DNA from 4 places in the Cellvibrio polysaccharolyticus genome. Region 2 is predicted to be linked to each of the others. Evidence: predicted binding sites of a transcription regulator. Region 2 holds the regulator's gene; each other region holds the start of a gene.
What was found. The regulator sigma-54, encoded in region 2, starts transcription at its own class of promoters, with help from an activator protein. The targets are predictions, from matches to a motif close to TGGCACANNNNTTGCNNT.

Region 1 (8,232 bases), 2.5 Mb from region 2:
ACGGCACACCAGCGGGTAGTGTTTTCTGCCGATGGTGAATTGCCGCTGGATGCGGGTTTTCAAACGAATAACACCCTTGGGTGTTGAAGATTCCAGTAGCGATTGCATGGCATTGCGCACAATGTTCAGCAGTGCCTGAATCAGCAATTCCTTGTCGCCGAGGATGTTGGGAATGCTCGGATCGTAATCGCGAATCAGCGTAATAGCGTCTTTGCTTTCGGCATGAATAATGGTTGCAACCCGTTCCAGCACTTCGTGAATATTCAGCTGGTTGTGGCGCGGTAACTGGTTTGGCCCCAACATCCGGTCAACCAGGTTACGCAGGCGGTCGGCTTCATCAATGATGATGTTGGTGTATTCCTGCAAGCCGCTGTCGGGCAGTTCGCGCGCCAGCAATTGCGCCGCGCCGCGAATACCGCCGAGCGGATTTTTAATCTCATGAGCCATGCCGCGTACCAGATTGCGGGTGGTTTCATGGGAGGTGTTGAGCATCTCTTCGCGGCTGATGCGCAGCAAGCGATTGATGGGCTGGATCTCCAGAATCAACCCTTCCTTTTCACCAAACGGCGTCACCGTATAGTCCACGGTAATGTGGCCGCCGCTCAGCAATTGCCATTCGGTATGGCGCTTGGTGTAGTGATTGCTCTGAATCACTGCCTGCTTGAGCTGTTTTACCGTTTCCGTTGCTTCATGAAAAAAATGGGTAATAGGCTCGCCGGCACTACGGTCAAAGCTGACGGACAGAAGCACTTCCGCCGCCGGATTCATGTAGTGCAACAACAGGTTGCTATCAACCAGAACAATCGCGGTGTTCAGGCTGTCGAGTATGGGTTTGAAAATGTCCCGGGTAATCACCGGTTGTCAGTCCTCTGAACAGAGTGGCCAGATTGAGCCACATGAATCGTATGGATGCCATTTTTTACAAGCATCTCAATAGCTTGGCTGAGAGGCTCGGGTTACTGTCGTTGTCATTGCAAAAAGCAAACCAGTCGCGATAGCTTTGAGAGAAAATAAGTCAAAAAAAGCCGTATTTTGAAAAGGCGCGTGCACAATGATGTGTCAGACCCGCATTTTTACGGTCAATTCGAAGTTGTATGTGGCGGGCAGGTAAAGTTCAGCGGGAAAAATAACGCACCAAAACCACGCCGACCTTTCGGAAGGCGCGATGGTGCAGCATTTTTATCCCGAAAAGATCACCCAGAGTATAGGTGTGCTCAATTTTGGTGCAAGCGCTTATCGCGGTGAAGGTTGCGGCGTTGCGTTCCTTTTGACGGTGGGGCGAATCACATTCACTTCCAGGGCATCGGATTGCCCGAGAATGTTGCCATCGTTGTCGATGACATCAATGGTAATGCGGTGGGTGCCGCGGGGAATATCCTGAATAACAATGCTGGTCGATTTGGTTTCTTCGATCAGCTCATCGTTAATGAAATACAAAATCCAGTGATTTTCAGATAGCGAATGGCTCAGGCCAACCGCGATAGCAAGATCGCGCTGACCGGGCGGGATAGTGACATTTTCTCGCGGGCTGAGCACATTGATGTCGTAGCGCTCCAGTTGCGGTTGCTGTGGTTTGACGCGCTCCGGTATGGATGGGGCATTGCCGGAAGACAGGCTATTGATAGGTGGCAGATTCACCTGCTCGCTGTCGCCAGCCAGCGGCTTGTCGGTATAAACAACATTGCCGTCCTTGTCGCGGGTTTTATAGATATCGGTGGCCATGGCCGGCAGTGCCAACACTCCGATGAAAACAGCCAGATAACGTAGCAGCATACGGTCTTCCTCCCTCGCTGAGACCGCAGATTACCTTATTCGTTGCCCAAAGAAAAAGCCCGACCGGATAACCGGTCGGGCTTTTCGACAATCGCAACACAAGGATCGTGCGGGCGAATTACACGCTGTAGTACAGCTCGAATTCTACCGGGTGCGGAGTCATGTTGATGCGCTCGATTTCCTGCTTTTTCAGCTTGATGTAAGCATCAATGAAGTCTTTGCTGAATACGCCGCCTTTGGTCAGGTATTCGTAATCGGCTTCCAGAGCTTCCAGAGCTTGTTCCAGGCTTGAGGCAACAGTCGGGATCAACGCTTCTTCTTCCGGCTCCAGATCGTACAGATCCTTGCTGGAAGCTTCGCCCGGATGGATTTTGTTCTGAATACCGTCCAGACCAGCCATCAGCAGCGCTGCGAAACACAGGTACGGGTTAGCTGTTGGGTCCGGGAAGCGGGCTTCAATACGCTTGGCTTTAGCGCTGGTTACGTAAGGAATACGGATAGAAGCAGAGCGGTTGCGAGCAGAGTAAGCCAGCATTACCGGGGCTTCGTAGCCTGGAACCAGACGCTTGTAAGAGTTGGTAGAAGCGTTACAGAAAGCGTTCAGAGAACGGGCGTGCTTGATGATACCGCCGATGTAGAACAGAGCCATTTCGCTCAGACCCGCATAGGAGTCACCGGCGAACTGGTTAACACCGCCTTTGGAGAAAGACTGGTGAACGTGCATACCTGAACCGTTATCACCGATCAGTGGCTTCGGCATAAAGGTAGCGGTTTTACCGTACTGGTGAGCAACGTTGTGTACGCAGTACTTCAGAATCTGTACTTCGTCCGCTTTTTTAACCAGGGTGTTGGCGCCAACACCGATTTCACACTGACCGGCGTTAGCCACTTCGTGGTGGTGAACTTCAATTTCCAGACCCATAGCTTCCATGGCATTACACATGGCAGCACGGATGTCGTGCAATGAGTCAACCGGAGGAACCGGGAAGTAACCGCCTTTTACGCGTGGTGAGTGGCCGTGTTTACCTTCAACGTCATCACCTGAGGACCATGCAGCTTCTTCAGATTTGATTTTGTAGAAAGCGCCGCCCATGGTGCTGGCGTAGTGGACGCTGTCAAAAATAAAGAATTCCGGCTCCGGGCCAAACAGAGCGATGTCGCCCAGACCGGTAGACTTCAGGTACTCTTCAGCGCGCAGGCCGATGGAGCGCGGGTCGCGGTCGTAGCCTTGCATGGTGGCAGGTTCTACCACGTTACAACGCACGATGATCATGGCTTCTTCAGAGAACGGATCAAGAACAGAAGCAGCGTCATCCGGCATCAAAATCATGTCGGATTCGTTAATGCCTTTCCAGCCACCAATAGAAGAACCGTCGAACATCTTACCGTCGGTGAAGAAATCGTCGTCAACTACGTTGGACGGATAAGTAACGTGTTGCTCTTTACCTTTGGTATCGGTAAAGCGCAGATCAACCCAGCGCGCTTCGTGCTTTTTGATCAGGTCCAGAGTTTTAGACATTGAATGCCTCCAGTAAGAGCAGCCTTGACGGCCGGAAATATAATTTAAATTGATTCTTTCTCAAGCCCGATCAGCGCTCGCCACCCTTGCAGGCGAGCCGGGCGAGAACCAGGGTATTTTGAAAGTGGCAAAATATATGCCATTTCCCAAAAATAGCAACCAGCCGCATTAAATAAGGGCTTTTTCATTAAAACGCTAGCGAAAAATTTGCTTTGCGCACCAAATTGGTGCCTGTTTTTTCGCTGTGCACCGTTTTGGTTTGCTTGTCAGAATTTTATGCTTATCAAGAGCGCACATTGCTTTTTCTTCTGTCGTGCTGTCGCCATTTACATTATTTAAAGCGACTTTCCCTCGACGGCTTGCGGGGCAATTTTCGGTGCGATCATAGTAACGCAAATTAGCGACGTTTTTTTAACGGTTTTATGACCTGTCTGCAAGCTCACCGCGCCGGGAGCGGCTGAGGTATAATCGCCGCCTTTTTAACCTCTGCGGTTGTTGCTGCGTTATCTGACAGGCTTTCCTCATGCATTTTATCATCAAGGTCTTTCCCGAGATTTTTGTCAAAAGCGCTCCGGTGCGTAAACGCTTTATCAAACATCTGCGGGACAATCTGCGCCGTCTGATGGTACAGGTAGATGCAAAGGTGGAAGTGAAAAGCGATTGGGAGAAGCTTGAAGTATTGTCACCGGGCGCTGACGAGCTGATTACCGCGCAGGTTGCCGACATCCTTTCGCGCACGCCAGGTATTGGTAATTACTCACTGATCACGGCTTACCCGCTCGGTGATCTGGACGATATTTTCCAGAAAGTGTTGCCGCACTGGAAAGAAGCGCTGGCCGATAAGAGTTTTTGCGTGCGGGTAAAGCGCAACGGCAATCACGTATTCAGCTCGGTGGATGTTGAGCGCTATGTGGGCGGCGGCTTGCTGCACAATACGCCGGCGCGGGCGGTTGACCTGCATAATCCGGATATTATCGTTCCTCTTGAGATCAAGCACGACCGGCTGTTTGTTATCAGCAGTAAATTTAAAGGCCTGGGCGGTTATCCGCTGGGCGCGCAGGATGCCGTGCTATCGCTGATTTCCGGCGGTTTTGACTCTACGGTATCTACTTATTTATCCATTCGTCGCGGTCTGCGCTCGCATTATTGCTTCTTTAATCTCGGTGGTCGGGCACATGAAATCGGCGTAAAAGAAGTGGCGTATTACCTGTGGAATAAATATGGCGCTTCTCACCGGGTCAAATTTGTCTCCGTACCTTTTGAAGATGTGGTGCGCGAGATTCTGGAGAAAGTGGATAACGCTTATATGGGTGTCATCCTGAAACGCATGATGTTGCGTGCGGCAGAGCAGGTGGCCGAGTCGCTGGAGATTCCGGCGCTGGTGACGGGCGAAAGTGTGGCTCAGGTATCCAGCCAAACGCTGATCAACCTGAATATGATTGATCGTGTGACCGATATGGTGGTGCTGCGTCCGCTGGCGACCATGGACAAGGGCGAGATTATTGATTTGTCGCGCAAGATCGGCACCGAAACCTTTGCTGCCAGCATGCCGGAATATTGTGGTGTGATCTCGGTAAACCCGACCACCCGCGCCAAGTTGCACCGGGTCGAAAAGGAAGAGTCGCGCTTTGATTTTGCGGTGCTGGAGCGTGCCATTGCCGAGCGGGTTGCGCAGAATATTGATGAAGTTGTGGATGATCTCAATGCCGATTTGTCGGTGCCAGTGATCGGTTTTGCTGATGCCAGCCATACCATTATTGATATTCGCCACCCCGACGAAGAAGAAACCCGTCCACTGCGCGTGGAAGGTGTCACCATATTGAAAATACCTTTCTATAGTCTCAACAACCGTTTCGCCAATCTGCCTCAGGAGCAAACCTACTGGTTGTATTGCCAGAAAGGGGTCATGAGTCAATTGCATGCTGCCAATTTGAAAGATGCCGGGCATGGCAATATTGGTGTTTATCGCCCCGAGCCAGTGAGCGCCTGTGCTATCGGTTGATTTTGTCCGGCGCCGAACGGCCGCTTTTTCGGGGTGATTGCCAGGTGCCGGACAAAAAATCGCCAATTTTTTCGCTCTGGTCATATCGCTGACATCAAGACGCGGGTATAATTCGCGCCCTTCGTATTTACATGCTTAAGAGAATTTTATTGTGAGTGATCAATCTGCTATCCAGAACTTGCGCAATATCGCCATTATTGCCCACGTTGACCATGGAAAAACCTCCATGGTCGACCAGTTATTGCGTCAATCCGGAACTCTAGATCGTCGCGATGACAGCGCTGATCTGATTATGGATAGCAATGATCAGGAACGTGAACGCGGCATTACCATTCTTGCAAAAAACACCGCCATCCGCTGGAACGAATACCGTATCAATATCGTGGATACCCCCGGTCACGCCGACTTCGGTGGTGAAGTAGAGCGTGTATTGTCGATGGTAGATTCGGTGTTGCTGATCGTTGATGCGGTTGGCGGCCCTATGCCGCAAACGCGTTTCGTAACACAAAAAGCCTTTGAGCAGGGTTTGAACCCGATTGTTGTTATCAACAAAATCGACCGTCCGGGCGCGCGTCCTGAGTGGGTTGTTGACCAGGTGTTTGACCTGTTTGACCGTTTGGGCGCTACCGATGAGCAGCTCGACTTCCCGATTATTTATGCTTCTGCACTGAACGGTGTGGCAGGTCTGGACCCGGAAAATATCGCTGACGATATGACCCCGTTGTTCCAAATGATCGTTGATAAAGTAAAACCGCCAAAAGTTGACAGCGAAGGCCCGTTCCAGATGCAAGTATCTGCTCTGGATTACAGCAGCTATGTGGGTGTTATCGGTATTGGCCGTATTACCCGCGGCTCGCTGTCGCCCAACCAGCAAGTGGTTGTGGTTGATCACGAAGGCAACACCCGTAAAGCCAAAGTACTGCAAGTTATGGGTTACCACGGCCTGCAACGTATCGAAACCGATAAAGCTTTCGCTGGCGACATCGTCTGTATTACCGGTGTAGATAAGCTCGGTATCTCCGATACCCTGTGCAGCCCGGATGCCGTTGAAGCACTGCCGGCGCTGTCTATCGACGAGCCAACCGTCAGCATGACCTTCCAGGTAAACGATTCACCGTTTGCCGGTAAAGAAGGCAAGTACGTTACCAGCCGTAATATTAAAGATCGCCTCGATCAGGAACTGATTGCAAACGTTGCATTGCGCGTACAGCAAGGCGACTCGCCGGACAAATTTATCGTTTCCGGTCGCGGTGAATTGCACTTGTCGGTATTGATTGAAAACATGCGTCGTGAAGGTTTCGAGCTGGGTGTTTCCCGTCCGGAAGTTGTTAAGAAAATCGTTGACGGCGTAGTACACGAACCCTTTGAGCAAGTGGTTATCGACGTTGAAGATCGTCACCAGGGTTCTGTAATGGAAGAGCTGGGCCTGCGTAAAGGCGAGCTGACCAACATGGAGCCGGATGGCAAAGGCCGCATCAAGCTGGAATTCCTGTGCCCGTCACGTGGTTTGATCGGTTTCCGTGGCACCTTCCTGACCATGACGTCGGGTAGTGGCATCATGACCTCCATCTTTGATCATTACGGTCCGATTAAAGAAGGTGAAGTGGCCAAGCGTCAGAACGGCGTGCTGGTATCCATGGTAAAAGGTAAAACCCTGGCTTACGGTTTGTACCCGTTGCAGGACCGTGGCCGTTTGTTCCTGGGTGCCGGTATCGAAGTGTACGAAGGTCAGATCGTTGGTTTGCATTCCCGCAGCAACGACCTGGTGGTTAACCCTACCAAAGCCAAGCAATTGACCAACGTGCGTGCCTCCGGTACTGACGAAGCGCTGACCCTGTCTCCGCCCGTTCGTCATACGCTGGAGCAGGCGTTGGAATTTATTGAAGACGATGAGCTGGTTGAAGTTACACCGAAAAGCATTCGTATTCGTAAAAAATTGCTCAATGAAAATGAGCGCAAGCGCGCTAAATAATTTTCATCGGTAATTGAAAATCCCCCTGCGGGTTACACGGCAGGGGGATTTTTTTTGTCTGCAAATTGCCAATAACCTGAATCAAAATTTGTGCACTTAAATGTGGCGCATGAAGCGTGTCGCCATCGGCGGGCCTGGTGATTATGCGTATAATGCGTGCTTTTTTACTCGTGCCGGGAGCATAGGTATGGAGCTGGTCTGGCTGATCGCTTATTTAATCTTGGGAGTAGTAACGGGCCTTATGGCCGGGCTGTTTGGCATCGGTGGCGGTGGCATTATGGTGCCGGTGCTGACGGTGATGTTTACGGCGCAGCAATTTCCTGCAGAGCACACGGTTCACATCGCCCTGGCGACCTCCATGGCAGCCATTGTTCCTACCGCTATCGCCAGCATGCGCGCCCACAACAAGCGCCAGGCGGTGCTGTGGCCGGTGGTGTGGACCATAACACCGGGTATTCTGGTCGGTACTTTTGGTGCTACTTTTCTTGCCAGTTATTTATCAGCGGCACCGCTGGCTATTTTCTTTTCCTGCTTTATGGCCTTTGTTGCCTTCCAGATGATCGCTAACAAAAAACCTGCTCCCTCGCGGGAACTGCCGGGTAAGGTTGGCCTGACAGGTGCAGGTACCGGCATCGGTATTGTGTCTGCATTGGTCGCCATCGGCGGCGGCTCGCTGACAGTGCCTTTTCTTTCCTGGTGTAACGTGCGCATTCAAACCGCCATCGGTACCTCGGCGGCTATCGGCTTGCCTATCGCCTTGTCCGGTGCTCTCGGCTATTTGATCAATGGCTGGGGCGTTGCCGGCCTGCCGGAGCTCACCCTCGGTTACATCTATTGGCCTGCAGTAATCGCCATGTCAGTGATGAGCTTCATCTTCGCCCCGCTGGGCGCATCACTGGCGCACCGCTTACCTGTGGCGGTACTGAAAAAATTATTTGCAGTATTGTTGATTGGTTTGTCGGTGCA
Region 2 (8,232 bases):
TACACCCAACAAACGCTTCATTGCCATATTCATTCGTGTACCTCTTCCATCGCTATCAATAAATCGCACCCAAAGCCGAAGGCTTTCAATGCCGTGAAATTACGCACTGCACAGCGTGTACTAGGACACACCGCACCCGATAAAGTGCCCGGCCCTGAAATGACCGCGCCGACCGGCAGAGCCAAAGGCCAGAGAATCCGGGCTTGAAACAACCACGTTCGGAACAAGGCACCTGAGCCAAAACAGAGCCATAGGGCGCCAAATTGTAACATTCCGGTAACGCGCCAAACGTTAAATTCAATGCAACTTTCAGGATTAGTTTGCAGCAGATGTTGCCAGGCAAATCAGTGAGCCCCTTGGGCGATCTTCCCGGATAGGGCTATAATGCTGGATTTGCCGGACATTTTACGGATCTTCCGCATGCCCTCATTTGACTTCATCAGCTCGGCACACCGCACCCTCAACATCGAAAGCGCCGCTGTGGCCACACTGGCCACGCGTTTTGACAGTCACTTTGTCAAAGCCTGCACCATGCTGATGAACTGTAAGGGCCGCGCCATTGTGATGGGCGTGGGCAAATCGGGCCATATTGGTAAAAAGATAGCAGCTACCCTGGCCAGCACCGGTTCACCGGCGTTTTTTGTACACCCCGGCGAAGCCAGCCACGGCGACTTGGGAATGATCACATCAACCGACGTGGTCATCGCCATCTCCTACTCCGGTAACTCCAACGAACTGGTTACTCTGCTACCTTTATTAAAGCGCCTTAATATTCCGGTTATCGCCCTCACCGCCAAACCTCGCTCACCGCTAGGTGAATTTGCCGAGGCCTGCCTGGATATCAGCGTTGAACGTGAAGCTTGCCCCCTGGCGCTGGCACCTACCGCCAGCACTACCGTAACGCTGGTGATGGGCGATGCACTGGCTATTGCCTTGCTGGAAGCGCGGGGTTTTACCGCGGAAGATTTTGCCTTTTCCCACCCGGGCGGCACCCTGGGTCGAAAACTGCTGTTACGGGTTGCCGACATCATGCATGACGAAACCGCCATCCCCCGGGTTTCACCCACCACACCGCTCCTGCAAACCCTCATGGTGATGAGTGAAAAAGGTTTTGGCATGACAACGGTTGCCGATGACAGCACAGACTTGCTGGGGGTTTATACCGACGGCGACCTGCGCCGCAGCATTGATCGCGGTATCGATATCCACACCGCGGTAGTGGGCGATGTCATGAACCGGCAACCGATCACCGTGGCCGCCAACGCGCTGGCGGCTGAAGCGCTGGCGGTGATGGAGCAGAAGAAAATTAACGTGCTGCTGGTAGTAAACGAACAAAAGCGGCTGATCGGAGTGGTCAAAATAAACGACATACTGCGCGCCGGCATTATTTAACTTCAAACGGCAATATTAAAGAATGAGTGATTTACTTCAGCAACGCGCCAAAGCGATTCGCCTGCTAATGCTTGATGTCGATGGCGTACTGACAGATGGCAAACTCTACTTCGGCAACAACGGCGAAGAAATGAAAACTTTTTGCACACTGGATGGCCATGGCATCAAGATGCTGCAAAAATCCGGCGTGCGGGTTGGTATCATCACTGGCCGGAAAAGTGAACTGGTCAGGCGCAGAGCCAGTGACCTGGGCATTACAATTCTGCTGCAAGGCCGGGAAGACAAATGGGATGCATTGCAGGAACTGTTTGCCGACAAAACCTTGTTTGAAACCCCGGTAGCCCCCGAAAATATTGCTTTTATGGGTGATGACTGGCCGGACCTGACCGTTATGTCACGGGTAGGGTTGGCGCTAACCGTGGCCAATGCACACCACAGCGTGGCCGAGCGCGCCCACTGGCAAAGTCATTTGCGGGGCGGCGAAGGCGCGGTACGTGACGCTTGCGATATGATTATGAAAGCGCAAAACACTTTTGAACGGGCGCTGTCCTATTATCTTCCCGACTCACCCGGCACGGAATAACCTGCAACAGGACTTACTGATTCATGCTACGCATTCCCCTGCCATGGCTTACGCTGATAGTGGCCACCCTGCTGTTTTTCGTGCTGCGTGAGAAATCACCTACGGAATTACTTTCTCCAGCCGTCAATGAAGAAGTTGTCCGTTTTCCGCACGCCTATATGATTGATATAGATACCGAAGATTTTGACCAGAATGGCAAACTGATCTCGCGGATGAGCACACCCGCGGCACAACATTTTCAGATCAATCCCGAGGCACCGGGCCCCGACGATCACACCATCTTCACCCAGCCAAAAATGTTTTTCTTTTCAGAAAGAGATGCCACACCCTGGCGGCTCAGCGCCATGGAAGGTCACAGCGATGCCAACGGCAGTGTGATCACGCTCACCAACAATGTCCGCATTGAGCAACAGGACGCCGACAGCAGCAGTTTTCTGGTTACCACCAGCCTGCTGACAATTCGCACCCTGGACCAATTCGCCGAAACCGACAAAGCTGTTAAGATGCGCGCGCCTCAGGGCGTCGTTGAAACCATTGGCATGCAAGCCTGGCTGAATGAAGATCGAATCGAACTCCTATCCAAAGTCCGAGGGACTTATGCACCGTAAATCCGGCCCCTTTATTTTTGCTGTGGTCTGCGCCCTGATTGGCGCCCATGCTCATGCGCTGCCATCCGATATTGAGCAGGAAATCCGCATTGAGGCCGAGCGCGCCACTCTGGATCAAAAACAGGGCATTACAACCTATACCGGTGACGTGCAATTTTCCCAGGGCAGCATGTCGATCAATGCCGACACCGTCATTTTTCATTTCAATACTGAAACCCAGAAAATTGACAAAATTCACGCCACAGGCTCACCGGTGCTCTACCAGCTGCAACCCACGGAAGACAAAGGTCTGATGCGGATTGAAGCCACCGAGGTGACCGCTACCTTTGATGGCAACCCGCAGCGGCGAATTTCCACCATCAATGCACGCGGTGTACCGGCGCTCTACCAACAGCAGCCCACACCGGACAAAGGCATCATCAGCGCCCGGGCGCAGAGCATTACCTACACCCCGTCCAGCCAGAGCCTGGCACTGGAAGAACATGCATCACTGGAGCAGGATGGTGCATCAATGAGCGGCACCCGCATTGTTTATGACCTCAACAAAGAGGTTATGCAGGCTGCAGGCGGCGAGAGCGAAGACCGCAAGCGCATTGAAATCATCATTCCACCGCAAACCATTCAGGAAAACTGATCAGGACTTATGGCTACTCTTTACGCTCGTAACCTTGCCAAAAGCTACAAAAAGCGCAAGGTCGTTATTGATGTCTCCCTGTCTGTCAGCAGCGGCACGATTGTAGGCCTGCTCGGCCCCAACGGCGCAGGAAAAACCACCTGCTTTTATATGATTGCCGGGTTGATTACCGCCGACAACGGCCGCGTACTGCTCGACGACAAGGATTTAACCCACCTGCCCATCCATGGTCGTGCACGCGCCGGTATCGGTTATTTACCCCAGGAAGCTTCGGTATTTCGAAAGCTGTCGGTAGCCGACAACATCATGGCAATTCTGGAAACCCGTAGCGATCTCGACAGAAAGCAGCGTCTGGCCAAACTGGACTCATTGCTGCAGGAATTTCACATCACTCACATTCGGGACAGTCTCGGCATGGCACTGTCAGGTGGCGAACGCCGCCGGGTGGAAATTGCCCGCGCCCTGGCCACAGAGCCCCGCTTTATTTTGCTGGATGAACCTTTTGCCGGGGTTGACCCCATCTCGGTCAATGACATCAAGCAAATCGTAAGACACCTGAAAGATCGCGGTATCGGGGTATTGATTACCGATCACAATGTGCGCGAAACCCTCGATATCTGCGAAACGGCCTATATCGTCAGTGAAGGTCACATTATCGCCGAAGGCACTGCCGAGACAGTTTTGGCCAATAACAAAGTGCGTGAGGTGTATCTGGGCGAGAATTTCCGCCTTTGATTGAAGATTTATTTGACGCCAGGGCCTTGACTTTTGCAAATAACACACAACAAGGCACAAACATTGCTTAGCCTTGTTGCTTGCGAGATCAAGGCTGTCTAAACTCTACTTCATCGACCACTGTTCTCGTCTAAGCAGGATCAGCTTTTTAAACGATGAAGCAATCTCTCCAGTTAAAGCTCGGTCAACAACTGACCATGACTCCGCAGCTGCAACAGGCCATTCGCCTGCTGCAGCTCTCCACACTGGATCTGCAACAGGAGATACAGGAAGCCCTCGACTCCAACCCGATGCTGGAGATGGAAGACAGCTTCGACAACCCTCCTGAATCCGCCGAAAAAGACGACCTTGATTACACACGCCAGGCTGAAATAGCCGCTGACCTGCCGGGTGACCGCCCGCTGAGTGATGCCCACTCTTCTTCGTCTGACAGCAGCGAAAACTTCTCTGATCACGACAGTGACTTCCGGGAAACTGACAGCTTCAATGAAAGCGATGGCTTTTCCGAAAGTGATGTCGTGGGCGAATGGAATGAATCCATCCCTACCGACTTGCCGGTAGATACCAGCTGGGATGACGTTTACCAGACATCCAGCTCCGGTAGCAGCAACTTTGAAAATGATGACAACGACTTCGAAAGCCGTCGGGCTGCGGTCGATTCCATCTACGACCACCTGATGTGGCAACTGAACCTCACGCCATTTTCCGATCGCGATTATCTGATTGCGCTGGCCATTATCGACGCCGTTGAACCTGGCGGCATGCTGTCGGTTTCTCTGGACGATATTTTTGAAGGCCTGGCTGCCGAACTGGAAGAGCTGGAACTGGACGAAGTGGTCGCCGTTCAACATCGCCTGCAACAATTTGACCCTTGCGGCGTTTGCAGCCAGAACCTTGCCGAATGCCTGCTGGTGCAACTGCAACAATTCCCGACGGATACGCCCTTCCTCGAAGCCGCCAAAACCATCTGCAAAAATTATTTGCCGCTGCTTGGCAGCCGCGACTATCGCCAGCTGATGCGCAAAACCCGGCTCAAGGAAAATGAACTGGGCCAGGCAGTTTTGCTCATCCAGGGGTTGAACCCCCGCCCTGGTGACATTATTGCCAGTGGCGATACCGAATATGTAGTACCGGACGTGTTTGTTGAAAAACGCGATGGCCGCTGGATCGTCGAGCTGAACCCGGATATCGCACCTCGCCTGCGAATCAACGCCAACTATGCCTCTATGGTCAAGCGCGCCGATTCCAGTAGCGACAACACTTTTTTGAAAGACAACCTTCAGGAGGCGCGCTGGTTTTTAAAAAGCCTGCAGAGCCGCAACGAAACCCTGCTGAAAGTTGCCAGCTGTATTGTTGAAAAACAACGCGGCTTTCTTGAATACGGCGCCGAGGCCATGAAGCCGCTGGTGCTGCACGACATCGCAGAAATTGTGCAGATGCATGAGTCCACTATTTCACGCGTAACCACACAAAAATTCATGCACACGCCGCAAGGCATTTTTGAGCTGAAGTATTTTTTCTCCAGCCATGTGAGCACTGAAGGTGGTGGCGAGTGTTCTTCAACCGCGATTCGTGCACTGATTAAAAAACTGATCAGCGCCGAAAATGCGAAAAAACCATTGAGCGACAGTAAAATCACCGACCTGCTGGCCGAGCAGGGAATTCAGGTAGCCCGTCGCACTATTGCAAAATACCGGGAGTCGTTAAACATCCCGCCGTCCAACGAGCGGAAATCGTTGATGTAATCGCACCGATCAGGAAACGTTATTTATTCTCAAATTTGAAGTTCAATGCGAACCAATAAAAGAGTAAATAATCAGATAAAAAGACGGATTGAAAAATCCATTGATATCGCCAACAAAGAGGAAGTATCCATGCAGATTACGATTAATGGCCATCACCTGGAAGTCACTGAAGCCCTTAAGCAGTACGTAGAAACCAAACTGGAAAAGCTGGATAACCACCACGACAAAATTACTTCTGTGCATGTCATCCTTGGGGTTGATCACCTCGATCAAAAAGCGGAAGCCACGGTGCACGTCAGCGGTAAGGATTTATTTGCTGATGCCGTAGAAGCGGATATGTATGCGGCCATTGATAAACTGGCGGACAAACTGGATCGCCAACTGATTAAACACAAAGAAAAATTACGTAGCCATCGTTAACCATGACAATCCCGGAACTGATTACGCCCGATCGCACCCTGTGTGCTATTGAAGGTGTTAGCAAGAAACGCACCCTGGAAATTCTCGCCAATACCATTGCACGCGCCGTACCCTCTATTAATGCCGATGAAGTTTTTCGTCGGCTGATAGCCAGGGAACGCCTGGGATCTACCGGCATCGGTTTCGGGATAGCCTTACCGCATTGCCGCATGGAATGCGGCAGTAAAGCGATAGGCGCCCTGATTACTCTGAAACAACCTATTGAGTTTGATGCAATTGACGGCCAGAAAGTGGATATTTTATTCGCTATGCTGGTACCGGAAAATGCTAATGCAGAACACCTTGATACCCTATCCTCTCTGGCTCGTTCGCTTAATGACGCGGGTTTTCGTGATTCCTTGCGCCAGGCGGACAGTGATCAGGCTCTCTTTCAGGCGGCTGTTTCATAATTTAACCGGCACCGGAATTTGCCGCTTGCCCTGAACGTTTTTTTTATTCATCCTGAGCCACGCCCTGGATAACCGGAGCCGTTTCAGGATTTCAGCGGATCTTTCCTTAATACGCCGAGCAGGATTTTACTATGCATCTCGTCATCGTCAGCGGACTGTCAGGTTCAGGAAAAAGTACTGCCTTGCACGTGCTGGAAGATGTTGGCTTTAATTGCATAGACAATTTACCGATCAGCCTGCTGCCACCCTTGATTGCCCAGATTCAGGCCCATCAAAATAATGAGCAGCGCTTTGCTATTGGTATTGATGTACGCAACGCCTGGCAAGATTTGACGGAATTCCCCGACGTTATCGACTCGCTGAAAACCGCCGGCATGACGTTTCAGGTGCTCTTTCTCGATGCGCAACCCCATGTGCTGGTGCAAAGATTCAGTGAAACCCGGCGCAAACATCCGCTGAGTGACAAACACACCAATCTGGCCGAAGCCATCGCTACAGAACAGCGATTGCTGGAGCCGGTGAGAGATAATGCGGATCAGGTGCTGGATACCAGCAACCTGAACTTGCATGAGCTGCGCGATCTGGTTAAAGAGCGCGTGGTAGGTCGCCACGAATCTACCATGGCGATTTTATTTGAATCCTTCGGTTTCAAACACGGCTTGCCGGTCAATGCCGACATCGTATTTGATATGCGCTGCCTGCCCAATCCACACTGGAAAGCGCATTTACGGCCACAAACCGGTAAAGACGCCGAGGTTATCGATTTTCTGGAAGAACAACCGGCGGTTCAGGAGATGTACGATGATATCGAGCGCTATCTGACCCGCTGGTTACCCCGCTACCAGGCCAATAACCGCAGTTATATCACCATTGCCATTGGTTGTACCGGTGGCCAGCACCGCTCGGTCTATTTGAGCGAGCGGCTGCAAAAACATTTTGATCATACCTTCAGCGATGTTCAGGTCAGGCATCGCGATATATTCAAACACAAGAAAGCCTGACAATTATGCTGAATAAAACTGTCACCATCGTGAACCAGCGCGGACTGCATGCACGGGCGTCGGCCCGTTTTACCAGTACGGCGACACGGTTTAATGCTGCTATGCGAGTGCGCATTCACTCACCCGACAACAGCGGCGCCTGGTCAGATGCCACCAGTATTATGTCGTTGATGCTACTGGCGGCAGGCCAGGGCACGCTGCTGGATATTCAGACAGAAGGCAAGGAAGAGCAAAAAGCGATGGATGCTATCTGTCAGTTGATTGAACAGCGCTTCGGTGAAGAAGACTGATTTTAGCGCTGAATCCCGATTGTCGTTGTCTCCCCCGTTAATCTCCCACCCGAAATAACGCCGACATGGCTATAATGCACCCATTACACCGGTGCATATCCGTTGTTTACCCGGGACTGTTGGCCAACCCGACACCCTCTCTATTTGCCTGATTCACCCCACGGGTGAATGCAACAGGCATTATCGCGATTTTCTTACAGCACTATTTTTTTACGGCACATTTATGGTTTATAAATACGACGACATTAATCCGGACGATTACATCAAGAGTAAGTCCCAGGTAAAGCGTGAAATGACGGCGCTGCAGGAGCTGGGTGAGAAGCTGGTTGAGATGAATGACAAGCAACTGGCCACCGTCCCGCTCGATGAACATTT
Region 3 (8,232 bases), 870 kb from region 2:
GATATGCGGGGTCAAAATCACGTTTTCCAGGCCGCGCAGCGGGCTGATGAACTCATCGCCATTGGCTTTGGGCTCTTCCGGGAATACGTCAATAGCGGCGCCGGTCAGGTTGCCAGCTTTGATTGCATCGGCCAGGGCATCGATATCAACCACGGTACCGCGAGAGGCGTTGATCAGGATGGCCCCTTTTTTCATCAGCTCGATTTCACGACGGCCCATCATATTGCGGGTGGCACCGGTTTCCGGTACGTGCAAGCTGATGATGTCAGAAGTTGCCAGCAGTTCATCGAGGCTGCGCACCTGGGACGCATTACCCAGCGGCAGTTTGGAAACCACATCATAAAACTGTACGTGCATGCCCAGCGACTCGGCCAGTACGCTGGTCTGGCTGCCAATAGAGCCGTAGCCGATCAAACCGAGGGTTTTGCCCCGAATTTCGTAGGAACCGGTGGCTGATTTGTCCCAGCCGCCGCGATGGCAGATGAAGTTCTTGGACGGAATATTGCGCAGCAACAGAATGGCTTCGGCAATAACCAGCTCGGCCACCGAACGGGTGTTGGAGTAGGGGGCGTTAAAAACGGCTACGCCGAATTCCTGGGCGGCTTTCAAGTCCACCTGGTTGGTGCCAATGCAGAAGCAGCCGGCGGCAATCAGTTTTGGCGCATTTTCAAAAACGCGGCGGGTCAACTGGGTGCGTGAGCGCAAGCCAACAAAATGTGCATCCTGAATTTTTTCGATCAGCTCATCTTCTGCCAGCGCAGTTTTCAGGTATTCGATATTGGTGTAGCCGGACTCCAGCAGGGTATCGACGGCTGACTGATGGACACCTTCCAGCAGCAGAAATTTGATTTTGCTTTTGTCCAGGGACGTTTTGCTCATGAATATTTAACCTCGAAGACGGGCTGATTCGGGTAGCTGAAAAAGAAAGGAAAAACCGGAATAAAAAGAAGGGCGGCATAATACCACAGGCGCCGCCCGGTGTAAGACGCACTTGCCCGATTATTGGGCAAAAACAGCACCGATAATGCTACTTCCGCGACCAATCGGGTCTTTACGGATCTGTTTCTCTTCTGTCGCGATCTGGCGGAACAGGCCATTCAGGCTTTGCTCCAGCACATGTTGTTCAAGATCCAGCGACGGCTTGTTAGCCAGCGGCAGCTGGTTGTAGGTGTTTAACAATTGCTGATACTGGTTATAAAAGCCGATTTGTTGCAGGTTCTGTTTGATGATGGGCGCGTAGCGCTGACGCAATATCGTTTCGGTTTGCTGGCGGAAATAGTCGGTGGCGGCGGTGTCGCTGCCACGAACAATCCCCAGCGCATCGGTAATGGTCATGTTCTTAACCGCGGTAATAAAAACTGCCGAGGCTTCGGCGGCGGCCTTTTCGGCGCCCTGGTTCATCAGGTTTTCAACCCGATCCAGCTGCGAGCCAAGGCCGAGTTGACGCAAATTTTTGGCCAGCGGTTGCAGGTTCTCTGGCAGAGCAATGCGATACAGAGCGCTTTGGCTGTAACCACCGGTGGTCGCCAGTTGCGTAGCGGCCCTCGTGCTGCCCAGTTCCAGCGCTTCCTTGATACCGCGCACCAGCTGCGCCTGGTTGTTATAGCCGGAGGCGCTGGCAACGTCAGCCCCGGTTTGCATCACCTGCGGCAGGTTGGCAGAGCAGGCGGTCAGGGTAAGCAGTGGCAGGGCAATGCAGAGTGTTTTCAGAAGAGGCATAAATCGGTTTCCAATATCTATTCATGTGTAAAAAGCTAACAGTATCGACCCTGGCAAAAAAGGCTCAGTTGATGTCGATAACTTCAATAACAAGCGGGTTTGAAAGGGTGTCATAGCGCCAGCGCACATTCACATCACACAGGCGGGCGCCGTAAATACGTTCGGCATCCGGTTGCTGATAGGCGGGGCGGGGGTCCTGTTGCAACACTTCCACCAACAATGTCCGTAAATTGCCATAAAGCGACCTGTTGCTCTGCTCCAGCTGCGCCAGACGGGTTTCTGCCTCATGCCCAAAGGTTACCGGTAGCAGGGGCGGAGGTTGGTCGGCAAAAAAATTGGTGGCGTTGGTCACGCAGTCTACATAGGGTACATAAGGTTTGATATCCAGCACCGGTGTACCGTCAATCATGTCGATGCCGGACAGCTCCAGCCAGCAGCGGTCGCCTTCGCAGTGAACCGCCTCCAGCTTTACCACCGATAAGCCGATTGGCGATGGACGAACCGGCGAGCGGGTGGCAAAAACCCCCATGCTGCGATTACCGCCCAAGCGCGGAGGACGCACTTTGGCGGACCAGGTTTTGCGCTGGTTGGCATGAAATACAAATTGCACCCAGATATGGCTGCAGGTTTCCAGTCCTTCCAGTGCTTCCGGCTGATTGTAAGGCGGCAAAAATTCCAATCGTGCGGTGGCATGCGCGGCCAGGCCCGGTTGCCGCGGGGTAGCAAATTTTTCATTGAAACAGCTGCGCAGAATGCCTATGGCGGGAAAACTGAATTCCATAAAACCGGGGCCCAAAAAGTGTAAAAAAGCACTTTTATACTGTTAAATTTATCGACACTAACGGCTTATCCTAAAAAATTGAAAAAGAGAATAGTTTTAGTGCGGGAATGTCGCTAAAATCATCAAAAGAGTGCGAAATGCGGCGGATTCAAAAACAATCGAACTGCTGTTTTTTTGTTCGACGCCTACTGTTATGTCGGCCAGATTTACATTAAAATGTGATCTGCTTCTCATGCGGTTTGTTAAGTGCATGGCCTAAAAGGAAAATTCGGCGCAGGTACAGTATTTGCTTTACTACAAGCGAATGAGCCGATTTTACGGCTCTCAAGGCTTTATTTCTACAGGAATGCCACTTATATGCGTATGCATGCAATCGCAAGAAATTTGAAAGTGTTAACGGGTGTTGTTTTGTTGGGTTTGACCAGCGTTGTATCCGCTACGCCGTTAAGTAACTACAACCTGATTGTGTTGGGCGATGTTAACGCCAACAGTCTCCATGTTTATGACCAGGCGTTTATCGGTGGCGACCTTAAAGGTGGCTGGTCCGAGTTTGGCAGTCGTATGGATAAATCTTCACGCGAGAACAGCGTTGAAGTAGCCGGTAAAATTACCTCCAATGGCGTTACCGTTCAGGCCGGTTATCTGGCGGCGGGCACTGCTTACAATGGCGGTATTAACTGTAATGGTAACGGCCTGAATCAGAACAAGGCTTGTAACACTACTGACAATACCCTGGCGGGCAAAACCCAGGCGTTGGCAAAAGAGTTGTATGCCGATAGCACGTTTTTCTCTTCCTTGCCGAGCAATGGCGATCTGTTTACTGCTGACCACAACAACAAGCGTTTCAGCTACACCGGTAGCGACAGTGTTGCGGTGTTCAATCTGGATGGCAGCCAACTGTTTGCTCAGAACAGCAACTGGTCATTGAATGCCGGTTCTGCTTCTACCGTTATTATTAACGTGGGTGGCAAGTCCATCTCCAATAATGGCGGTGTGAACTTTAACAATGGCTTCCAGGCATGGGCCAACAGCAACAATATTGGTGCCAGCAATATTCTCTGGAACTTCTATGAAGCGACCAGCATTAACTTTGGCTCAAGCCGCATCAATGGTTCGGTGTTGGCTCCTTATGCTGATGTAACCATGTGGAATGATTTTGACGGTGCTTTGGCTGCCAAGTCTTACTCAGGTTCAGGCCAGGTGCATAACCATTTGTTCAACTGGACGGCTGCACCGGTAAGTGAAGTTCCGGAGCCATCTGCGATGTTGTTGATGCTGATGGGCCTGGGTTTGTTAGGTCTTGCGCGGTTGCGTCGCAACTGAGTTTGCTTAAAGGTTTACACGTTTCATCATGTTGTTAAGGCGAGCCTGGCTCGCCTTTTTTATGGCCATAATTAACGGCCCGCCGTTAAAGCGATTGGGTCGTATCGTCTGCTTTCTGATGCAGAATTTTTTCAGCTTCTTCCTGTTGCTCGCTGTTGGCAGCATGTACTGCCACCACGAATTTACCTTCCTTTAATGCCTGGCGGGCATTCATCAAATACGCCTCATGATCCGGCCGCAAGGTTAATAGACCACCCAGCATCATGCCGCCTACCGCACCGAAAACCAGCAAAATAAGCGCGCTGGTGTAGGCATTGTTGGTGATAAATGCAATGCCGATTGCCATCAGCAGCGCAAACAGTAACAGCCCGGCTACTGCGCCGGCGGCACCCAACCAGATATGTGAGCGCACCAGGGTTTTCCAAATGCCTTTGTCTTCCGGCTCCAGGCCTTTGCCGGTATGAGGATCGTGCGGGTTGAGAATAAAGATCTGGGCATCGCGAACGCGGGTGTTTTGCCGCAACCGCTCGGCTGCATCCAGGGCTTCACTCTCGCTGGTAAAAACGGCTGCGATTTTATGATCGAAGCTTTCGCCACTGACAATATTGGCTGACATCATTCATCCTCCCGGATTATTGCTTTTATACAAGCCTGGCTTATTGCCACCGAAACCGTCATCCGGATTGCCAGTAGTGTGACCAATGCAACAGACCTGAGAGGCATAACCGGCAAGCAGGCGTTGCCGGGTTTTTATAAAACGCCCCCGGTTGCCGGGCATGTTGTTGAGCGAACACTGCTGGTAGTATCCGCGTTTACCTTTGCTGATGATGGATGCGCCTCTTGTCTTTATTTCGCTGGCCCTTTGCCACGGCACCTTCTGCCGTTGCACTTTCAATTCGCCTGACGCCACTTACGGCGCTGGCTGCCTTCGTGCTGGGCATTGTGATGGCGGCGGCCGGGCTGGCTTATTCTGCCGAGGGGCGCATCAACGTAATTTATGTGTGGTTATTGTGGGCCGGGCTGCCTTTACTGGGTTCGTTGCTTGCGGTGATTCCGGCCTTGACCGGGCGCCGTCGCCCCTGGCTGTTCCGCTGGCGTCAGCAACATGCACAATGGCACCCCTCCCTTGCAGAGCGCTTGTCGATGGCGTTGTTGTTGCAAGTCTGGTGGCTTATCGCTGCTCTGGGGCTGTTGTGCGGCTTCGGCTTTTTACTGCTATTTTCCGACCTGGCATTTGGCTGGCGCTCCACTTTGTTGCAGGGCCCCGAGCCGCTTTATCACCTGGCTCGCGGCCTTGCTCTTCCCTGGCGGGAACTCTGGCCTGCCGCCTTGCCCTCTATGGAGCTGGTAGAGGCAACCCGCTTTTACCGCATTCAGCCAGCGCCGGTTGATCCGCAATTAGCCGGTGGCTGGTGGTCATTTTTATTAGCCAGCATGCTGGTTTACAACCTGCTGCCACGGTCTCTGTTGGCGGGCATTCTAATATTGCGATTACAGTTGCTGAAGAGAAAAGTACCGGTGGTTAGCGGTAGTACGGCGGTAGTGGATCGTGGTGCCGAGCCGGTATTGCAAGCGCGTTCGTTACAGGATTGGCAGCAGGTGCCGGTGATCACCTGGGAGCTGGCGGATGCCGGTGTAGAGGCCGCGGCGTTGCGCCTGGGTAATAACGATTGGCAGCGTGACGAACAGCAATTTCGTGATTGGCTGAAAAGTCCGCAAGAACATCTGGTCTGGCAGGTTAATGCAGAGCGCTCGCCGGTGGCGGAATTGGCTGATCTCATCACCATGGCGCGCAGCGATGGCATTCGCCATCAGGCGTTGCGCGTTGTCAGCGGACCGCAAACAGATCCGCAGCGTCACATCGCCAGTTGGCAAATGTTTGCTGCCCGGCAGGGGCTGGTTTGGCTGGAGCAAGTAAGTTGATGGATAAAATCCCGCATTTGAGCGTGGTCGGTCACCCTAACAAAGGGAAATCATCGCTGGTGGCGACGCTGACGGAAAATGATAGCGTGCGCATCAGTGTTGAATCCGGCACGACCATTCAGGCTGACAGTTTCGAGTTTCAGGTAGAGGGCGCGGTGTATTTGCGCCTTACGGATACGCCCGGTTTTCAACGCTCCCGTCAGGTGCTGGCCTGGTTGCAATCCGCGCCGGACGCCGATGCCGATCGCCCGGCGCGGGTCAGAGCCTTTCTTGCCGAACCCGGCCATGCCGAGCGCTTCCCCGATGAAGTTGCCTTGCTCGCGCCTATCATGGCTGGCAGTGGCATCTTGTATGTAGTGGATGCCAGCCAGCCGGTCACCGCGGCCGATGAAGCAGAAATGACTATTCTGCAATGGACCGGACAACCGCGTATGGCGGTGATGAACCCGATGGGGGTGGCAACGCTGCAAAGTGTCTGGCAGCCACTGTTGAGTGGTTTTTTTCAGCAGGTTTTGTTGTTCAACCCGTTAACAGCAACACCGGCGCAGCGATTGGCTTTGTTGCGCTCGCTGGGCGATCTGGCGCCTGGCTGGCAAAAGCCGGTTGCTGCTTTATGCGAACGTCTGGTATTGCGCGATCACCAGCGCCTTGAAGCCATGGCGCACAGTCTGGCGCGTTACTGGATTGAACAAATGGCGCGTCGCGAGCCGCTGACATTGCTGGATCAGCAGGGCTTTAACCGTGCGGGCGACAAGTTGCGCCAGAAGCTGGACGATGCCGAAACCGCATTTTGTCGCGAACTGCTGGCATTGTGGGGGCATCGTCAGGCATCACTGGCGCGTGAGGTCGAATGGGAGTTGGGCGATGACAAACTCATGAATACCGAAACCTGGTATTTATGGGGGTTAAAGCAAAAGCAATTGGTGCTGGTAAGTGGTGCAGCCGGTGCCGCTACCGGGCTGGTGGTAGATTTGGGGGTGGGTGGCACATCCATGATGTTAGGCGCGGTATCCGGTGGTGTGCTGGGTTCGCTGGGTGGCTGGTGGGCATCGCAACAACTACCCGGCAAACGGCTTGGCTGGCTACCACTCACCCGGCAAAAGCAATTTGCCGGGCCGGTGCAGCACCCCAATTTTCCGTTGGTGGTGATGGCCCGGGCGCTGGCGTTTGCACGGCAATTGCAATGGCGAAGCCATGCCAGACGCGAACAGCTGGCGTTGCAATCCAGTGCCGCGCACTGGCGTCAATCCGAGCAGGTGAATTTGTTGCAATGGGCGGGGGCTATCCGCAAGGACCGGTGGAAACCGGCCCAACAGGATGCGCTGTCAGGCTGGATTGTCGAGAAGTTATCGGCCGCCGATGACAACAGCGGCGCCAACAATCAGGACTGATATTTCGGATAAAGCATTCTTACACCGTCGGCGGTGCCCAATAACAGCACATCGGCACCGCGGCGGGCGAACAGACCGTTGGTTACCACACCGGTAATCTGGTTGATGGCGGTTTCCAGCGCTTTCGGATCGATAATCGACATGTTGTGCACATCGAGAATCACGTTGCCGTTATCGGTAATCACGCCTTCGCGGTACACCGGATCACCGCCCAGCTTCACCAGTTCGCGGGCAACGTAAGAGCGTGCCATGGGAATCACTTCAACCGGCAGCGGGAACTGGCCGAGCACATCAACCCACTTGCTCTCGTCAGCAATACAAACAAACTCTTTTGCTGCGGCGACGACAATTTTTTCGCGGGTCAGCGCCGCGCCACCGCCTTTGATCAATTCAAGATGGTGGTTGCTCTCATCAGCACCATCCACATACACCACCAGTTGATCCACGCTATTCAGATCAAACACTTCAATACCGTGTTCTCTCAAACGGTCGGCAGAGGCGTCCGAGCTGGCTACCGCACCACCAAAAGACTCTTTGATATTGGCCAGGTAATCAATAAAAAAGTTGGCGGTTGAGCCGGTGCCTACGCCGATAATATCGTCGCCGTGCAGCTTGGGTTTGATGTATTCCACGGCCGCACGGGCAACCGCCTGTTTCAGTTCATCCTGGGTCATGTCGCATCTCCGCGGGGCAGCTGTAAATTGCGCGCATTATACGTTTTTTCCTTACGATGGATGCGGCCAGCCGGCAAATTGTTTACCATGTAAGCCAACTCAATGGAAATCCCCGGTTGCGCCGGAAAAGAGATCCGTCCGGATTATCTGCCCGGTCCAGCCTTCGGCTTTATCCTCCCCGTCCCCTGACCCGATGTTGCCGGTGCAAGCGGTGAGTTGCCTTTTCCTGTTTTTCGTCGATCTGACCAACAAGGTCCTGTATGCCAGAGTCTTATATCAAACGTATTCTCAATGCCCGTATCTATGATCTCGCGGTAGAAACGCCGCTGGATGATGCCCGCTCGCTATCGCAGCGGCTGGATAATCGGGTGCTGCTCAAACGTGAAGATTTGCAGCCGGTTTTCTCCTTCAAAATTCGCGG
Region 4 (8,232 bases), 690 kb from region 2:
AATTGATAGCGATGAAAATGGGGCTGGGTTTCGCGTCCATGAATGACCCGTCCAACGGCGTTAGCGTTACCGTGTTATCGCAATTCTATCTGTTAATGACCACCTTGCTTTTCTTGTCTATCAACGGACATTTAATTGTTATTCAAATGCTGGTCGATAGTTATGAGGCTTTTCCCTTAACCGGGGAAGGCTTGCAACCTTCGCACTTTTTTACGGTGTTCAGCATGGGCTCGTGGATGTTCAGCGTGGCCTTGGTGATTTGTTTACCGCTGTTTACCTCGCTGCTGGTGGTGAATATGTCGTTCGGCGTAATGAGCCGTTCAGCACCGCAAATGAACGTGTTTACCGTTGGCTTTCCCATCACGCTGATCTTTGGTTTGTTATTGATGTGGTACGGCCTGGGTAATTTTTTACCGCTGTTTGAATCCATTATGCAGGAAGGTTTCCTTATTGTTCTGCAATTGCTGGAGGCGCCCTGATGGCAGAAGGCGGCGACAGTAGTCAGGAAAAAACCGAAGAGCCCTCGGCACGAAAACTTGAAAAGTCTCGTGAAGAGGGCCAGATTCCCCGATCGCGAGAACTGACCACCACCGCTATTTTGTTAGCAGGCACAGTTGGCCTTTATATTTTTTTCGGTTTCATGACCTCCAAAATAGTGGGCATAACCCGCCATAACTTCACCATTCCCCGCGAGTCCATTTTTGATCCGGACGCGATGATCGCTTATTTGTCTACGTCTTTTTACGACGGCTTTGTCAGCATGTTTCCGCTGTTCGGTATTTTGCTGGTAGCTTCTGTGGCGGGCCCCATTGCGCTCGGCGGCTGGTTGCTCAGTGGCAAAGCGATGGCTCCCAAATTCAGCCGCATGAACCCTGCTGCCGGTTTGAAACGCATGTTTTCGATGAAGTCACTGATTGAACTGGCTAAAGCGCTGGGTAAGGTGGTGGTGATTCTGGGCGCGACTATTTTGCTGCTATTGGCGTTGCAGCAAGCGATGTTTCGTTTGTCCGATGAAAACGTGAATACCGCCATTGTGCATTCGCTGGAGCTGAGCGGTTATGCGGCGATTATTTTGTCGGCGGTTACGGTGGTGATTGCGGCGGTGGATATTCCTATTCAGCTGTGGGAGCACAACAAAAAGCTGAAAATGTCGAAACAGGAATTGAGAGACGAATCCAAAGATACCGATGGCAAGCCGGAAGTAAAAGGGCGCATTCGTCAGTTACAACGGGAGATATCACAACGGCGCATGATGTCCTCGGTGCCGGATGCGGACGTTATCATTACCAACCCGACCCATTTTGCGGTGGCGCTTCGCTATGATCAGGACAATATGTCGACGCCTGTTTTGTTGGCGAAAGGTGGTGATCGGGTTGCTTTGAAAATCCGCGAGATTGGCAAGGAGCATAAGGTCGAGATTATTGAATCGGCGGCGTTGGCGCGGGCGATTTTTTATACGACTGATATTGATCAGGAGATTCCTTCCGGACTGTATGTGGCTGTTGCTCAGGTGCTTGCTTACGTTTTTCAGTTGCGTACTTACCGTAAAGGCAAAGGTGAGCGGCCGCCGTTTCCTCGTAATATTAAATTGCCGAAAGATATGCAGTTTGATTGATTTGGCCGGTGAGGCGGCGAAATAACAAAAGCTATTGTGCAGGCAGCGGCGTTAAACCGTGGTTCAGAAGACGCCGTGAACCCATCCCTGGGGGCTCGACTGCCGCATCCATGCGGCAGACGCTTCTGAACCACGGTTTAACACCGCCGCTTTGAGGTTGGTGGTTTTTATTCTGTCGGATATCTCAAATATTTCCCGTATCTCTGGCCTTGAGGTATCGCAGACGCTTCTGAGCTACTGTTTAACACCGCCGCTTTGAGATTTGGGGTTTTCATTCTTTCGGGTATCCCGAATATCTCCAGTATCTCTGGCTTTCATACATCTCAGACCGTCTGCCGCATGGATGCGGCAGTCGAGCCCCCATGGATGGGTTTACGGCGAGTCTGAGATGTATGAAAGCCAGAGGTGCATTACACAATTTCTTTCGATTACGACTATTTTTAACCTTTTTTACAAATCGGTACGCTTTTTGCGATATGGGTCACACAGACTTATAACCGTCAAGAATCCGTACTCTTATGGCTCTACCAGGACTTCCGCAATTTCGTAAACCCGACGCCAGAGTTGTGTGGAGCCAGGCGCGTGGCCTGAGCAAAGGCAATTTGGGTATCCCGTTATTGCTGCTCATGTTGCTGGCAATGATCATATTGCCGATGCCGGCCTTTTTGCTGGATACGTTTTTTACCTTCAACATCGCGCTTTCTATTGTGGTGTTAATGGTTGGTATCTACAGCAAACGTCCGTTGGACTTCGCGGTTTTCCCCTCCATTTTGCTGATCGCAACCCTGCTGCGTTTGTCTCTCAACGTTGCCTCCACCCGCGTAATTCTGCTAAACGGCCACGAAGGTAGCGATGCTGCCGGTAAGGTGATCAAGGCGTTCGGTGAAGTGGTAATTGGCGGTAATTACGCCGTAGGTATTGTGGTATTCCTGATTTTGATGATTATCAACTTCGTGGTAGTGACCAAGGGTGCCGGTCGTATTTCAGAAGTAAGCGCCCGTTTTACCCTGGATGCAATGCCAGGCAAGCAAATGGCGATTGATGCCGACTTGAACGCAGGTCTGATTGATCAGGACGAGGCGCGTGATCGCCGTAAGGAAGTTGCCAAAGAGGCTGACTTCTATGGCGCGATGGACGGTGCGAGCAAGTTTGTGCGCGGCGATGCGGTGGCGGGCATTTTGATTATGGTGATCACCATCATCGGTGGTCTGGCTATCGGTATGATCCAGCACGGCCTGAGTTTTCAGCAGGCAATGGAGTTGTACATTCTGCTGACCATTGGTGATGGTCTGGTGGGTCAAATTCCGGCGCTGTTATTGTCTGTGTCTGCCGCTATTCTGGTAACCCGCGTTAATACCTCCGAAGACATGGGCCAGCAGGTGATCGGCCAAATGTTTGCTACGCCCAAGGCGCTGGCGATTGCCGCTTTTATCCTGTTTATGATGGGTTCCATCCCCGGTATGCCGCACGTGGCATTTATGGGGTTAGGCGCGGCGGCGGCTGGCCTGGCGTATTTTATTCACTGGAGAAAAAATCAGCCGGTCGCGGTTGAAGATAATGGCTATATTCCCTCGTCTGCGCGCATGGCACCGGACGCGCAAGGGCAGGGCGGCGGTATGCCCGCTGCTCCTCGTACGGTGGCCTCTCTGCCGCCGGCGGCAGAACCGACCGAAGTAGGTTGGGACGATGTACAGCCGGTGGATGTGATCGGTCTGGAAGTGGGTTACCGGCTTATCCCGATGGTGGATAAAAACCAGGGCGGCGAATTGCTGGGGCGAATCAAAGGCGTCCGCAAAAAACTGTCTCAGGATATGGGTTTTCTGGTGCCTACGGTTCACATTCGCGACAACCTGGATCTGTTGCCCAATGCCTATCGCATCAGTTTGATGGGCGTTGCTGTTGCCGAAGCCGAAGTCTATCCGGATCGCGAGATGGCGATTAACCCGGGCCAGGTATTTGGCACCCTGGACGGTATTAAAACCAAAGACCCGGCGTTTGGTCTGGATGCTATCTGGATTCAGGCATCACAAAAAGAGCAAGCGCAAACCCTCGGTTACACCGTGGTAGATGCAAGTACCGTGGTTGCCACTCACCTTAACCAGATTCTGCAACAGCACATCCACGAATTGCTTGGCCATGAAGATGTGCAAAAGCTGCTGGATATGCTGGCCAAATCCTCTCCCAAGCTGGCAGAAGAGTTGGTGCCCAACACCATCAACCTCAATGTGTTCCTGAAAGTTCTGCAGAATCTATTGCGGGAGCGGGTGCCCATCCGTGATATCCGCTCCATCGCCGAAGCGTTGGCGTCTACCGGCGGCAAGAGTCAGGATCCCGCCACTTTAACGTCAATTGCACGGGTTGCCCTGTCTCGCCAGATAGCCCAAAACATTGTCGGTTCCGAGCTAAACCTGCCAGTTATCTCGCTTGAGCCCGCGCTGGAACAGTTATTGCTGGGTAGTGTGCAACAGGCACAAAAATCTGGCGCTGATGACAGTGCGTTTATTGAGCCGGGGCTGGCTGAGCGCTTGCAGCAATCGCTGATAAGTGCGGCACAGAAGCAGGAAATGGCGGGTAAACCGCTGGTACTGCTGGTTGCAGCGCCCCTGCGCATGATGCTGTCACGGTTTGTTCGCCACAGCGTGCCGGATATGCGGGTATTGGCCTACACCGAAATACCTGACAACAAGCAAATTACGATTGATGCCAGCGTTGGCGCCAACAATTAATCGCCCCAGTGCGGGTCCGGAGAGACACCATGCAAGTAAAACGTTTCGTGGCTGCCGATATGCGTCGCGCACTGGAGCTGGTTCGTCAGGAGCTTGGCCCGGACGCTATTATTCTCTCCAGCTCCCGCACAAAAGACGGTGTTGAGCTGCTGACAACGCTTGCTGCTGACAGCGAATTGGCGCAGTTACAACAGGCGGCCCAAGTGCGCAGCCTGCCAACCCCGGCGGTGCAGACAGCTCCTGAACCTGCGCATCGCCCCACCTCCTTTGCCCCGGCTTTTGCCGAAGCCTCAGCGCTTTCAAGAGCCATGGACGCTGAAAATTATTCAGCATCCGGAAAAAGCGAACAGGAGTTGGCCGATGAAATGGAGCGCGCACGCGAGCGCATGCTGGCCAGTCGTCGTGCCGAAGCCTCTGCTAAAAGCTTGCTTCGCGAACAGCAGGAGCGTATTTCGCAACCTGCACCGCGTATTCAGGAAGATATGCCTGTCCGCGCCGCTACGCGTGCGCCCAGCGCTGCCGAGCGTTACCCGCTGGTTGATACCCAGGAAGAAAATTACCCGGTGCGTGCGGCGGCAGAAAGCCAACAATTATCCGATTTGCAAGCCGAGCTGGCGGACATGCGTTTTATGCTCGAGCAGCAACTGCAAGCGCTGACCGGGCAGCAAGGTATGGCGTCATCGCCGGTGCTTGCCAGCGTGGGTCGTCGTTTGGAACGGATGGGCTTTACGTCGAACATCATTGCCAACGTTTTGACCCGCTGCAAGCGTCAGGATGTATTGCCGGAAGCCTGGGCCGATGCGCAGGCCAATCTCGCCCGCCAATTGCCGGTAGCCGGCAGAGACGTGGTAGATCAGGGCGGAATCTATGCGTTTGTTGGCCCAACCGGTGTCGGTAAAACGACGACTATAGGAAAGTTGGCAGCGCGTTTCGTATTGCGCCATGGCGCTGACAGTGTCGCGCTAATAACTACAGATACTTATCGCATTGCGGCGCACGATCAATTACGCTCTATGGCGCGTATTATGCGCGTGCCGGTAAGGGTGGTAGAGGACAAACAGGAGCTCGGCCAGGTTATTGACAGTTTGAAAAATTACAAACTGATTCTCATTGATACGGCGGGTTTTCGACATGGTGATCCGCACCTGACTGCTCAGTTACAATCGCTGGCCAAACAGCCCGAGATTAAAACACTGCTGGTATTGTCGAGTAACAGCCAGCAGCAAATGTTGAAAGCGTCCATTCATGCTTACGGTGCTGCGGGTTTGAAAGGTTGCATTCTTACCAAGCTGGATGAAACCGCCAGTCTGGGAGAAGCCCTGAGTGTAATCCAGCAGAGCAAATTGCCGTTGGTCTACACCACTGACGGCCAGGATATTCCAAAGCACATTGAAGTTGCGCGTGGCCATCAACTGGTAACACGGGCAGCCGGTTTGTTAAAAAGCCAAATGCGACCGTCAACCCCGGTCAGTTCGCAACAGCGAACTCGTGCATTGGTGTAACAGCATTTTTATTAACTTCTGCGTTGCCACTGTTGGCAGCGCAAGCGTACAGAACAACAGACGTAGCAAACGTCAGGAGACAGCGCTCAAATGAGTCAATTGCGTCCCGTGCAGGTAATTGCCGTATCCGGCGGAAAAGGCGGGGTAGGTAAGAGTAATATTTCCGTCAACCTCAGTATTGCGCTGGCAGAATTGCGCCGTCGCGTGGTCTTGCTGGACGCTGACCTGAGTTTGGCCAACGTGGATGTATTGCTCGGACTAAAAGCCGAACATACCCTGGCAGATGTACTCGCCGGCACCCATACCTTGAGCGAAGTGCTGGTGACCGGCCCTGCTGGTATTAAAATTGTGCCGGCATCCTCCGGTGTGCAGCGCATGGCATCGCTGGGTCCTGCTGAACACGCCGGTCTTATCAACGCGTTTAACGATCTCGGTGACCAGGTTGATATTCTGGTGATTGATACCGCCGCCGGTATTTCCGAGACGGTGGTGAGCTTTCTGCGTGCTGCCAATGAAATCGTGGTGGTGGTGTGTGACGAACCCTCATCCATCACCGATGCTTACGCTTTGATCAAATTGCTCAATAAGGAATATCAGGTACAACGCTTCCGCGTTGTGGCCAATATGACCCGCACCCAGCACGAAGGCGCGCACATGTTTAATAAGTTGAACAGCGTCTGCGAACGATTCCTCGATGTGAGTCTACAATTTCTGGGTAGTGTGCCGTTTGATGAGAATGTTCGTAAATCGGTACAAAAGCAAAAGGCTTTGCTGGAGTTCGCCCCTTCTTCAAAAGCTGCTGTTGCCATTCGTAATCTGGCCAAAACTGTCGATCAATGGCCGTTACCCGGCGCACCCACCGGTCGTCTGGAGTTTTTTGTCGAGCGCCTGTTACAGGCTGCCAACAATCGCTATTAACCGCCTGCGAGAGTTCCGTTATGGCCGCAGTTGATGGATTAGCCATGTACGACAAGACACAACAACTGAATCAGCCTATCCGTGTTGAGGAATACGCCCCTCTGGTGAAACGCATTGCGTACCACATGATGGTGCGTATGCCTGCGTGTGTGCAGGTAGATGATCTGATTCAGGCGGGCATGATCGGGCTGCTGGAAGCGGTACAAAAATATGACGGTACGCGCGGCGCCAGTTTTGAAACTTACGCCGGTATTCGCATTCGTGGTGCAATTGTTGACGAAATGCGTCGTGGTGACTGGGCTCCCCGCTCGGTGCATCGCAACACCCGTTTGATCGCCAGTGCCATTCGCACGGTAGAAGCCCGCTGCGGGCGCGATGCCCAGGATTCGGAAATCGCCGCCGAGCTGGATATTCCTCTCAATGAATACCACGCGATGTTGCAAGACAGCAACAGCAGCCGCCTGTTCAGTTACGAAGAAACCTTTGGTGACGACGACAGTAACATTGATGCCAGTGAATCCAGCAGCGCCTACGCCAGCCCGCTGGAGGGGTTGCAACGCGATGCCATGAAACGCGCGCTGGCAGAAGCCATTATGCAGTTGCCCGAACGCGAGCGGCTGGTGCTGGCGCTGTATTACGACGAAGAATTAAACCTGAAAGAAATCGGTCAGGTATTAGGGGTAAGCGAGTCGCGGGTGAGTCAAATACACAGCCAGGCAGCGCTTCGCCTGCGTACCCGATTGACCGATTGGAAGAGCAAAGATTGACCCTGAACGCATTTATGAGTAATTTGACGCCATTTTAGCGTAATGAATGGCTTTTTTATCAAAATGCCACTCAGGAAAAGTGTTTCCAGGCCGACATAGTCAGCAAACACCGCATAATAGTGGCGGCTATAACACTCGTATTTGCCAACAACTACATCGCCGGTATCTGCCGGTTTGATAATGATTAGAGTTTCACGCTTGAGTAGCTGGAGGTTGCATTGGATAAGAATATGAAAATCCTGATCGTTGACGACTTTTCGACGATGCGACGGATTATTAAGAATCTGCTCAGAGATCTCGGGTTTTCCAACACCCATGAAGCAGATGATGGCGTGACGGCATTACCTATGCTCAAAGGCGGTGATTTTGATTTTCTGGTCACCGACTGGAATATGCCCGGTATGACCGGTATTGATTTGCTGCGTGCGGTACGCGCCGACGAACGTCTGTCGTCTCTGCCAGTGCTGATGGTAACCGCCGAAGCCAAACGCGATCAGATCATTGAAGCGGCGCAAGCCGGTGTGAACGGTTATGTGGTTAAACCCTTTACCGCTCAAGCTCTCAAGGAAAAAATCGAGAAAATTTTCGAGCGTGTCGGCTGAGACTGATTTAACGGAGCGCGTTATTCCGCCTGACTGTTGTGCTGTTCGCCGCCGGTCTTGCTGTTGAGTGATAAAACTCTGATTGTATTTCTCCGCTTTCAT

Region 1: the regulator sigma-54 is predicted to act here: its motif matches at 3,417-3,434, upstream of glnA (type I glutamate--ammonia ligase).
Region 3: the regulator sigma-54 is predicted to act here: its motif matches at 2,776-2,793, upstream of C4F51_RS02875 (choice-of-anchor A family protein).
Region 4: the regulator sigma-54 is predicted to act here: its motif matches at 2,074-2,091, upstream of flhA (flagellar biosynthesis protein FlhA).

The regions. Positions count from the first base shown of each region.
Region 1 covers NZ_PRDL01000001.1:4,004,455-4,012,686, reverse strand. The annotation lists gene glnL (nitrogen regulation protein NR(II)) at 1-852, opposite strand, end outside; gene C4F51_RS16930 (DUF4124 domain-containing protein) at 1,234-1,773, opposite strand; gene glnA (type I glutamate--ammonia ligase) at 1,892-3,292, opposite strand; gene thiI (tRNA uracil 4-sulfurtransferase ThiI) at 3,816-5,294, shown strand; gene typA (translational GTPase TypA) at 5,446-7,266, shown strand; gene C4F51_RS16910 (sulfite exporter TauE/SafE family protein) at 7,454-8,232, shown strand, end outside.
Region 2 covers NZ_PRDL01000001.1:1,497,204-1,505,435, reverse strand. The annotation lists gene C4F51_RS06445 (MlaC/ttg2D family ABC transporter substrate-binding protein) at 1-33, opposite strand, end outside; gene C4F51_RS06440 (KpsF/GutQ family sugar-phosphate isomerase) at 421-1,392, shown strand; gene C4F51_RS06435 (KdsC family phosphatase) at 1,415-1,975, shown strand; gene lptC (LPS export ABC transporter periplasmic protein LptC) at 1,999-2,583, shown strand; gene lptA (lipopolysaccharide transport periplasmic protein LptA) at 2,573-3,217, shown strand; gene lptB (LPS export ABC transporter ATP-binding protein) at 3,227-3,952, shown strand; gene C4F51_RS06415 (RNA polymerase factor sigma-54) at 4,108-5,697, shown strand; gene hpf (ribosome hibernation-promoting factor, HPF/YfiA family) at 5,827-6,117, shown strand; gene ptsN (PTS IIA-like nitrogen regulatory protein PtsN) at 6,120-6,566, shown strand; gene rapZ (RNase adapter RapZ) at 6,698-7,567, shown strand; gene C4F51_RS06395 (HPr family phosphocarrier protein) at 7,573-7,857, shown strand; gene yjgA (ribosome biogenesis factor YjgA) at 8,081-8,232, shown strand, end outside.
Region 3 covers NZ_PRDL01000001.1:630,606-638,837, forward strand. The annotation lists gene serA (phosphoglycerate dehydrogenase) at 1-879, opposite strand, end outside; gene C4F51_RS02865 (DUF4197 domain-containing protein) at 1,000-1,719, opposite strand; gene tsaA (tRNA (N6-threonylcarbamoyladenosine(37)-N6)-methyltransferase TrmO) at 1,784-2,500, opposite strand; gene C4F51_RS02875 (choice-of-anchor A family protein) at 2,858-3,823, shown strand; gene C4F51_RS02880 (YrzE family protein) at 3,909-4,442, opposite strand; gene C4F51_RS02885 (DUF2868 domain-containing protein) at 4,664-5,746, shown strand; gene C4F51_RS02890 (DUF3482 domain-containing protein) at 5,746-7,137, shown strand; gene rpiA (ribose-5-phosphate isomerase RpiA) at 7,128-7,811, opposite strand; gene ilvA (threonine ammonia-lyase, biosynthetic) at 8,072-8,232, shown strand, end outside.
Region 4 covers NZ_PRDL01000001.1:2,191,015-2,199,246, forward strand. The annotation lists gene fliR (flagellar biosynthetic protein FliR) at 1-479, shown strand, start outside; gene flhB (flagellar biosynthesis protein FlhB) at 479-1,615, shown strand; gene flhA (flagellar biosynthesis protein FlhA) at 2,242-4,341, shown strand; gene flhF (flagellar biosynthesis protein FlhF) at 4,371-5,843, shown strand; gene C4F51_RS09365 (MinD/ParA family protein) at 5,934-6,761, shown strand; gene C4F51_RS09370 (RNA polymerase sigma factor FliA) at 6,782-7,528, shown strand; gene cheY (chemotaxis response regulator CheY) at 7,747-8,130, shown strand.